Regions from separate parts of the Streptomyces sp. NPDC051909 genome, predicted to be linked through region 2. Evidence: riboswitches for the same ligand, from Rfam matches in the RefSeq annotation. Region 2 holds a riboswitch; the other holds the start of a gene.
What was found. Region 2 has a riboswitch for S-adenosylmethionine ahead of thrC (threonine synthase). Riboswitches for the same ligand answer to the same signal wherever they lie in the genome.

Region 1 (5,069 bases), on a different contig from region 2:
CCAGGGCCTGCCCGGCGGGTCAGGGTCGGAAGGCCGCGGCGTCTGGTGCTTGGGGTCTCCCCAGGCCCGCCAGGGCCGAGGGGAAGCATCGCAAGGCGCCGGAGCGTCTCGATAGCGGAGCTATCGGGGCGTTTCGGCAACGCGGCGAGGTGCCGTGCCAGGCGACGCGGACCCGGCCATGATTTGCCGGGCAGGCCCTAACCCTACGGCCTCCCGGGTACCCCGCGTCACGGCGAGGCACTCTGTCCAGGTGGGCCCCGGTACGCCATGATCTGTCCATGATCGACTGGCGGGGCGCGGCCCTCGGCGCCTGGCGCGGCGCGCGGAACGGGCCGACGGTGACGTACGGCATCATCGCGTGCTGCGTGCTGCTGTTCGCCGTGAGCCCGGTGTCGGGCCTCAACCCGGTGTACGGCACGGGTGACACGCTGCTCGCGGCGCAGAGCACGTACTTCCAGCGCTGGGGCGTGGTCCCGGCGGACCTGATCCGGGCCGAGCCACGCGCCCTGCTCACCCCGCTGACTGCGCTCTTCGTGCACGGCAGCTGGCTGCACCTGCTGGGGAACATGCTGTTCCTCTACGTGTTCGGGGCGATGGCCGAGGACCGGATGGGCCCGGTCGCGTACGGGCTGTTCTATCTGGGGGTGGGCGTGCTCGCGCTGACCGGATACGCGGTGGCGCACGCCGACAGCGCGCAGACCCTGGTCGGGGCGTCGGGGGCGATCTCGGGGGTGCTCGGCGCCTTCCTCTATCTCTTCCCGCGCTCGCGGGTGACCAGCCTGTTCCCCTTCCTCTTCTTCCTGCCGCTGCGCTTCCCGGCCTGGATCGTGCTGATCTTCTGGTTCGTGCTGCAGTGGCTGGCGGCGCGCTCGGCGGGGGCGGGTCCGGGGGTGGCGTACCTGGCGCACGTGATCGGCTTCGCGCTCGGCTTCCTCTACGCGTGGGCGCGGTACAGGGGTGGGGATACAGTGAAGCCACCAGCCGCGGCCATCGAGGGAGAAAGCCAGCCGTGATCACCGCGATCGTGCTCATCAAGACCAGCGTGGACCGCATCCCCGAGATCGCCGAGGCGATCGCCGCGATCGACTCCGTCAGCGAGGTCTTCTCCGTCACCGGCACCTACGACCTGATCGCCATGGTCCGGGTGGGACGCCACGACGACCTGGCCGACATCATCCCGGGCCAGATCTCGAAGATCCCGGGCGTCGAGGCCACCGACACCCATGTCGCCTTCCGCGCCTACTCCCAGCACGAGCTGGACGCGGCCTTCGCCATCGGCCTGGAGTCGTAGCACCCGCTGCTCAGCGGTGAAGCCGGCCTCTCCCCCGCGGGAGGCCGGCTTCACCCGTTCGTGTGGCTGGTCAGCCGCGGTCGGGGACGCAGCGGCCGTCCTCGGTGCGGTACTTCCACCGGGCGCCGTCGCGCACCAGCGCCTTGACCGCGCCGACGAATCGCTCGACGTGCTCGTCGGGGGTGCCGGCGCCGAAGCTGACGCGGATCGCGTTGAGGGACCTCTCGCCCGGGGCCGCCTCGGGGGCGCCGCACTCGCCCGGGTCCTGCCGGTCGCTGCCGAGCAGCGTGCGCACCAGCGGGTGGGCGCAGAAGAGGCCGTCGCGGACGCCGATGCCGTACTCGGCGGAGAGCGCGGCCGCGAAGTGGGAGCTGTTCCAGCCCTCGACGACGAAGGAGATGACGCCCACGCGGGGCGCGTCGTCGCCGAAGAGGGAGAGCACGCGGACCTCGGGGACCTCGGCGAGGCCCGCGCGGACGGTGGCGATGAGGTGCCGCTCGCGGGCGACGAGGGAGTCGAAGCCGGCCTCGGTGAGCGCCTTGCAGGCGGAGGCGATCGAGTAGACGCCGATGACGTTCGGCGAACCGGCCTCGTGCCGGGCCGCGGTGGTGTGCCACTCCACGTCGACACCGCCGTCGGCCCGACGGGCCACCTTGCGGGACGCGCCGCCGCCCGCGAGGTAGGGCTCGGATTCCTGCAGCCAGTCGGCGCGGCCGGCGAGGACGCCGGAGCCGAACGGGGCGTACAGCTTGTGCCCGGAGAAGGCGACCCAGTCGACGCCCGACTCCCGTACGGAGACGGGGTGGTGGGGGGCCAGCTGGGCGGCGTCCAGGACGATCCGCGCGCCGTGCGCGTGTGCGGCGGCGGCGAGTTCGCGCACCGGCCACAGCTCGCCGGTGACGTTGGAGGCGCCGGTCACGCAGACCAGGGCGGGGCCGTGAGGGTCACGGTCGGCGAGCGCGCGCTCCAGGGTCTCGACGGCCTGCTGCGGGGTGCGGGGCGCGTTGAGGTAGGTGACCTGGGCGTCGCGCCAGGGCAGCAGCGAGGCGTGGTGCTCGGTCTCGAAGACGAAGACCTGGCAGTCGGCCGGGATCACGGCGGCGAGCAGGTTGAGCGAGTCGGTGGTGGAGCGGGTGAAGACGACCTGGTCGCCGGGGCGGCAGTCGAGGAACTCGGCGACGGTGGCGCGGCTGTTCTCGAAGAGGTCGGTGGAGAGCTGCGAGAGGTAGCCGGCCCCGCGGTGGACGCTGCCGTAGTACGGGGCGTAGGCGGCGACGTCGTCCCAGACGCGCTGCAGGGCCGGGGCGCTGGCGGCGTAGTCGAGCGCCGCGTAGGTGACCTCGCCGCCGGTGACGAGCGGGACGGTGACGTCGCGGCCGAGGACCGGCAGCGGGGCTGCGCAGCAGGGGTCGGCGGACTCGGTGGCGGAAGCGGTGGCGGTGGCGGCGTTCGGGCATGCGGACATGACGGTGTCTCCCGGCATAAAAAGGGCGCGAAAAGGCGTGAAAGGGCCCGCGGGGCAGCAGCGCGCGAAGCAGCGCGGACAGAGGTGCCGCACACGGGTGGTGAAGGGGAAAGAGGGGCCGAGGGGCCCTAACGCATTCGCTTGCTCACGAGACAACGCTCCCTAGAGGACCAAGGACCCCAGGGTGTGGCGCAGGGGTCCGCGCTTGCCGCAGGCTTCTGCTCGTACGGCCTGGTCTTCACCCGGGGCACCCCGCCACGGACGGAGGGTTGCCGGACAGCCGGCCGGGGCCTTGCAGCTGTCACTCATGACCTGTTCCAGAACCTATGCCAGACGATCACGACGCCGCAACCCCGTCCCGGCATCCGGGACGGGGTCGCGATCCGCCGTTCCTGTGCCGTCAGGCGTTGCTGGCGGCGATCCACCGCTCCAGGGTGCGGCGCGCGGCCCCCGAGTCGATGGACTCCGCGGCCCGGTCCATGCCGGCCCGCAGCTGCTCCGCAAGGGTGCCCTCGCCCGGCTCCAGGGCGGTCAGCGCGGCCGCCGAGTTGAGCAGCACGGCGTCCCGGACCGGTCCGGTCTCCCCCGCGAGCAGGCGCCGGGCGACATCGGCGTTGTACGAGGGGTCCCCACCGCGCAGGGCGTCGAGCGGCACCGGGGTGATGCCGACCTCGCGCGGGTCGAAGCGCTCCTCGCGCACGGCGCCGTCCCGGACCACCCACACCCGGGACGTGCCGGTGGTGGTCAGCTCGTCCAGGCCGTCGTCGCCGCGGAAGACCAGGGCGGAGTTGCCGCGCTCGGCGAGCACCCCGGCCACGATCGGGGCCATCCGCGGGTCGGCGACGCCGACGGCCTGGGCCCGTACCTTCGCCGGGTTGGTCAGCGGGCCGAGCACGTTGAAGGTGGTGCGGATGCCGAGCTGGCCGCGGGCGGCGGCGACGTGCCGCAGCGAGGGGTGGAACCGCACCGCGAAGCACATGGTGATCCCGGCCTCTTCGGCGACCTCGGCGACCCGCCGCGGGGTGAGGTCGAGGTTGATGCCGAGCTTCTCCAGGACGTCGGAGGAGCCGGAGGCGGAGGACGCGGCGCGGTTGCCGTGCTTGACGACCTTGACGCCGGTGCCGGCCACGACGATGGCGGACATCGTGGAGATGTTCACCGTCTTGGCCCCGTCGCCGCCGGTGCCCACGATGTCGACGGCGGGGCCGGGCACGTCGATGACATTGGCGTGCTCGTACATCGTGCGGACCAGGCCGGAGATCTCCGCGACGGTCTCGCCCTTGGCGCGCAGCGCCACCATGAATCCGGCGATCTGCGCGTCGGTGGCCTCGCCGCGCATGATCAGGTCCATCGCCCAGGCGGTGTCGTCGGCGGACAGGTCCCGGCCTTCGAGGAGTCCGTTCAGGAGGACGGGCCAGGAGCGGCCCGCCGCGGTGTCGCCTCCAGCGGGGTTCACAGCGCTCATGACAGCTCCTGGTGCGTTCGTGTCCACGTAAGGGATCGGGTGATCCCACCCTATCCATCCACGGGGACGGCAAAGAGCCCCGTCCATCGAATGGACGGGGCTCCCGCTGTGGCGACCTGGAAGGTCAGGTGTTCAGTGGCGATCAGTGGTGGCCGTGGCCGCTCTCGATCTCCTTGAACTCCTCGACGGTCGGCTTGAGGACCTGGTTGTCGTCGGCGTAGTAACCCCGGTTGAGCTTGACCCGGAGCTTCTGCATGCGTCCGATCTTGCGCTCCACACCGTTCTCGTCGACGGCCGGCGGCAGCTCGGCCGGCTCGTACTGCTCGTGCGCGGTGAGCTTGTAGCGCTCGCCCTGGCTGAGCGGGGTGTGGACCTCGACGAACTCACCGTGCGGCAGGCGCTTGATGATGCCGGACTCACGCCCGTGCAGCACCTTGTCCTTGTCCCGGCGCTGGAGGCCGAGGCAGATCCGCTTGGTGACGATGAACGCGATGACCGGGCCGACGAAGAAGAAGATCCGCACGAACCAGGTGATCGAGTTGATCGACAGGTAGAAGTGGGTCGCCCAGAGGTCGTTTCCACCACCGATGAGCATGATCATGTACGCGGTGATCCAGGCGACACCGAAGGCGGTGCGCGTCGGAGCGTTGCGCGGGCGCTGCGCGATGTGGTGCTCGCGCTTGTCGCCGGTGATCCAGGACTCGATGAACGGGTAGACCGCGATGGCCGCCAGGACGAGCGGGAAGATCACCAGCGGGATGAAGACACCCAGGACCAGCGTGTGGCCCCACAGGTTGATCTCCCAGCCCGGCATGACACGGATCAGACCCTCGGCGAAGCCCATGTAC
Region 2 (5,069 bases):
GCAGCTCCTCGTACGCGCCGGCCTCGCGGGACAGGACGAGCGCGCAGCCCGCCTCGGAGACCACCGGGATCTCCTTGGCGACCAGGTTCATGCCGTCGCGGACCGGGTTGACCAGGGCCACGTCCGCCAGGCGGTACGCGGCGAGGGAGCGGGTGAAGTCGTCCTTCACGGAGACCAGGACCGGCTGCCAGTCGGGGGTGCCGAACTCCTCGTTGATCCGCGCCGCCAGGTCCCGCACGGCCGCGGTGTACGAGCGGTAGACCTCCAGGTCCTGGCGGGAGGGGTACGCGGAGGCGAGGTGGACCACACGGCCGCGCCACTCGGGGCGGGTGGTCAGCAGCTCCCGGTAGGCGAGCAGGCCGCGCAGGATGTTCTTCGACAGCTCGGTGCGGTCGACCCGGACGATGGTCTTCCGGTCCCCGACCTCGGCGCGCAGCGCGGCGAGCCGTTCGTCGACCTCGGGGCGGTGGGCGAGGGCGAGCAGGTCGTCGCCGTCGACGCCGAGCGGGTACGCACGGACCCGGGTGCGTCCGAGGTCGCCCGCGCAGGCCTCGAACGCCGACGCCCACGTGTGCGTGTGGAAGCCCAGCTCGTCCGCGCCCAGCATGCCCCGCAGCAGTTCCGTCCGGATGTCGTCCGGGAGCATCGCGAGATAGCCGGGCTCCGCCCACGGCGTGTGGGTGAAGTGTCCGATCCGCAGATCCGGGCGCAGCTCCCGCAGCATCCCGGGGACGAGCGCCAGGTGGTAGTCCTGCACCAGCACCGCCGCGCCCTCGTCGGCGGCCTCGGCCAGCGCCTCGGCGAAGGCCCGGTTGTAGGCCCGGTACGCCTCCCAGCGGCGCAGGAACTCCGCGTCGAAGACGGGCTCGCGCGGGATGTCGTACAGATGGTGGTGGAGGAACCACAGCACCGAGTTCGCGATGCCGTTGTACGCGTCGGCGTACACCTCCGGGTCGATGTCCAGCATCCGCACGCCCGGCTCGGCCACCCCGCGCCGCACGGCCTCCCGGTCGCCCTCGCCGAGCGCCGCGCACACCCACACACTGTCCTCGGACGACACCGCGCTCAGGCCCGAGACCAGGCCGCCGCCGCCCCGCCGGGGGGCGAGCGAACCGTCGTCGCGCACGGTGTACGAGACGGGGCCGCGGTTGGATGCCACGAGGACAGAAGCCATACGGCGAACCTAGCCCGTCCGGTAAACGCTCAAACGTACGTATTCCAGACGTGCGGTTTCGGGCCAGGCGCGCACCAGCCGCCCCGGGCGTCCCAGCCGCCTCAGGAGTCCCTGCGGCCCCGTAGCGCCGCCATCGCCACCACCCCGGTCGCCGCCAGGGCCACGCCCAGCGCGCCGAGCAGCCACAGGCGCTCGTCGGCGCCGCCGGTCTCGGCCAAGGTCGGGCTCGGTGTGGCCGCGGTCCCGACCGAGGACTCGCCCGGGTTCGTGCCCGGGTTCGTGCCCGGGTTCGTGCTCGGGTTCGCGCTCGGGGTGAAGTCGCCGTACAGCGTGGCCTGGTAGCGCTTGCCGAGGGACTCGATCACCTCGGCCGAGGCAGTTCCCGCGCTTGTGCCGGTGAGCAGGAGTGCCCCGAGTGCCACGACTGGCAGCAGGATTCCCGCCCGGCCGCCCCTATCCGTTGTGAACCGCATGGGATGGAAATTTAGGCAGAAATCCTCATTATCGGGCGTTACGCCACGCGGCGCCGCTCCGCGTACTCCGCGATCTCCACCATCGGCGGCCGCTCCTCCGTGTCCACCTCGTACGTACGGGGGATGAAGCGCCGCTCCCCGCCCTCGTCCTCGCTCCGCTCGAACTGCGTCAGCCGCGGCCGCACCAGGTGCCCGCGCGAGAGGCGCAGCTGGGCCGTCCGGTAGATCGCCGCCGCCATCCGGCCGAGCGCCTGCCCGTCCTGGTGGCGGTGCTTGCGCACGCCCACGTCCACCTGTGCGAGGGCGTCCAGGCCCACCGTGTGCAGTGCGTCGACGAGCAGCCCCAGCTCCACTCCGTAACCGACCGGGAAGGGCAGCCGTTCGAGCAGCGAGCGCCGTGCCGCGTACTCGCCGCCCAGCGGCTGCACGAGACCGGCCAGCTGCGGCCAGTGCAGATTGAGCAGCGGCCGCGCCACCAGCTCCGTCACCCGACCGCCCTGACCAGGAGTCTTGCCGGAGGCGAGCTGATCGAATTCCGTGCCGAGCGGACGGTCGTACATCGCCTTCACGAAGGCCACGTCCGGGTCGGTGAGCAGCGGGCCCACGATGCCCGTGACGAAGTCCGCCGAGAAGTCCTTCAGATCCGCGTCCACGAAGCAGACGATGTCACCGCCGGTCACCATCAGTGACCGCCACAGCACCTCGCCCTTGCCGGGCACCGCCGGTATCCGCGGCAGGATCGCGTCGCGCGCCACCACTCGCGCGCCGGCCGCCGCGGCGACCGCCGCCGTGCGGTCCGTGGAGCCCGAGTCGATCACCACCAGCTCGTCCACCAGCGGCACCGCCTCCGTCATCAGCTCGCGCCGGATCACGCCGACGATGTCCCCGACCGTCGCCTCCTCGTTGAGCGCGGGCAGGACGACGCTGACGGTCGTCCCCCGCTTGGCGGCGAGGATCCTCTCCAGCGGACGGTCGGCCACGGACCAGGACCGCCGGGACAGCCAGCGCTCCACTTCTTCCAGCAACGTGATCTCCATCTCGCGGATCGGACGACCGGTTCCACCCTCGAAGGCTTCGGTTACAGTCTTGAACAACGCGGATGCCCGATGCATGTCGGGGTGCCGACCGCGTCTCACAATCGAATACCGCTCATCCAGAGGGGCAGAGGGATACGGCCCGTTGAAGCCCCGGCAACCCTCCAGTCGGTCACTACTCGTCCTCCAGCGAGGTCCCCCGACTAGGGAAGGTGCCAAATCCGTCTCATGGCGACGTTCGCCATGAGGAAGATGAGGAGAAAGGGCCTCGCCTCCATGGCTGTTCAGACCGTCGCATCCGCGACCACCTCCGTCGACCTCGGTCCCGCGTCCGGCCTCTCCTGCCGCGAATGCGGTGAGACCTTCCCGCTCGGCCCGATCTTCGCCTGTGAACTCTGTTTCGGGCCTCTCGAAGTCGCCTACGACCTGCCGGCCGGCGACCCCGAGGAGCTGCGCAAGCGCATCGAGGCCGGCCCCGCGAACATCTGGCGCTACGCCCCGCTGCTGCCCGTCCCGGCCGACGTCGCCGAGAAGCCGAACCTGAACCCCGGCTGGACCAAGCTCGTGCAGGCCGACAACCTGGCCCGCGAGCTCGGCGTCGAGCCCGGCAAGCTGTTCGTCAAGGACGACTCCGGCAACCCGACCCACTCCTTCAAGGACCGGGTCGTCGCCCAGGCCATCGAGGCCGCCCGCGCCTTCGGCTTCACCACCCTGTCCTGCTCCTCCACCGGCAACCTGGCCGGCGCCGTCGGCGCCGCCGCCGCCCGCGCCGGCTTCCGCTCCTGCGTCTTCATCCCGCACGACCTGGAGCAGGGCAAGGTCGTCATGGCCGCCGTCTACGGCGGTGACCTCGTCGGCATCGAGGGCAACTACGACGACGTCAACCGCTTCTGCTCGGAGCTCATCGGCGACCCGCTCGGCGAGGGCTGGGGCTTCGTGAACGTCAACCTCCGCCCGTACTACGGCGAGGGCTCCAAGACGCTCGCGTACGAGATCTGCGAGCAGCTCGGCTGGCGGCTGCCCGACCAGCTGGTCATCCCGATCGCCTCCGGCTCCCAGTTCACGAAGATCGACAAGGGTCTGCAGGAGCTCATCAAGCTGGGTCTGGTCGAGGACAAGCCGTACAAGCTCTTCGGCGCCCAGGCCGAAGGCTGCTCGCCGGTCTCCGTCGCCTACAAGGCCGGCCACGACGTCGTACGGCCCCAGAAGCCGAACACCATCGCCAAGTCGCTGGCCATCGGCAACCCGGCCGACGGCCCGTACGTCCTCGACATCGCCCGCCGCACGGGCGGCGCCGTGGAGGACGTGAACGACGAGCAGGTCGTCGACGCGATCAAGCTGCTCGCGCAGACCGAGGGCATCTTCGCCGAGACCGCGGGCGGCGTGACCGTCGGCGTGACGAAGAAGCTCGTCGAGGCCGGTCTCCTCGACCCGACCCTCACCACCGTCGTCCTCAACACCGGTGACGGCCTCAAGACCCTGGACGCCGTTGCCGAGACTTCTCAGGCGACCGCCACCATCCGCCCGAGCCTGGACGCGTTCCGCGACGCCGGCCTGGCCCACTGAGACCCGCCCCGAACGCTGAGAGGTTACGAAGACATGGCCGTGAACGTCCGCATCCCCACCATCCTCCGCACCTACACCGGCGGCCAGGCCGAGGTCCCCGCCGAGGGCGGCACCCTCGCCGAGGTCATCGCCGACCTGGAGAAGAACCACACGGGCATCGCCGCCCGCGTCCTGGACGACCAGGGCAAGCTGCGCCGCTTCGTCAACGTGTACGTCAACGACGACGACGTGCGCTTCGAGCAGGGCCTGGAGACGGCGACGCCGGACGGCGCCGGCGTCTCGATCATCCCGGCCGTCGCCGGCGGCTGCTGAGCCGAGTCGGGTTGAGCCGAGTCGGGTTGAGTCGAGTCGGCTGGGTCGAGTCGGGCTGAGCCGACTTACTGGCGGTACTACCGTTCAGTACAGATGAGTGCAGAATTGCCCCTTCCGCGAGAAGAAGCGGAAGGGGCAATTCTGCATGGTTGAGCGCGATAGAGTTGGGGAAGCCCCCTCCGCTGCTCATGCCAGGTGCATATGAGAATGCGCCCCGACCTGACAAGAAGCAGCCAAAGTGCCCGCGCCTTGTGCCCCATCTGCGCCGTTTGCCGGGCCCGACTTGCCCCGTAATCAAGGAAATTCTCCCCAATTCCCCTTTCCGGTGTGCCCAGAATTCTCGTCCGAATGACCTGTTGCAGAGGGCAGTTGGGCAGATACATTCAGCCGCGGTCGACGCGTTCCGGCGCAGGGTCTGACCCGGGTCCGCGAAGTGCGGATCCGCGCAAGGGCCAGTAATAGGGGAGTTAGGCATGGCTCAGGGCACCGTCAAGTGGTTCAACGCGGAGA

Region 1: another riboswitch for S-adenosylmethionine. It lies ahead of AB0M18_RS34825 (aminotransferase class V-fold PLP-dependent enzyme); the one in region 2 lies ahead of thrC (threonine synthase).

The regions. Positions count from the first base shown of each region.
Region 1 is NZ_JBFAYA010000044.1:15,273-20,341, reverse strand. It holds gene AB0M18_RS34835 (rhomboid family intramembrane serine protease) at 279-1,013, shown strand; gene AB0M18_RS34830 (Lrp/AsnC ligand binding domain-containing protein) at 1,010-1,291, shown strand; gene AB0M18_RS34825 (aminotransferase class V-fold PLP-dependent enzyme) at 1,362-2,756, opposite strand; SAM riboswitch class IV at 2,953-3,069, opposite strand; gene trpD (anthranilate phosphoribosyltransferase) at 3,157-4,221, opposite strand; gene AB0M18_RS34815 (cytochrome bc complex cytochrome b subunit) at 4,364-5,069, opposite strand, start outside.
Region 2 is NZ_JBFAYA010000021.1:68,375-73,443, forward strand. It holds gene AB0M18_RS28350 (trehalose-6-phosphate synthase) at 1-1,174, opposite strand, end outside; gene AB0M18_RS28355 (hypothetical protein) at 1,276-1,596, opposite strand; gene AB0M18_RS28360 (glucosyl-3-phosphoglycerate synthase) at 1,686-2,672, opposite strand; SAM riboswitch class I at 2,794-2,940, shown strand; gene thrC (threonine synthase) at 2,934-4,247, shown strand; gene AB0M18_RS28370 (MoaD/ThiS family protein) at 4,281-4,559, shown strand; gene AB0M18_RS28375 (cold-shock protein) at 5,033-5,069, shown strand, end outside.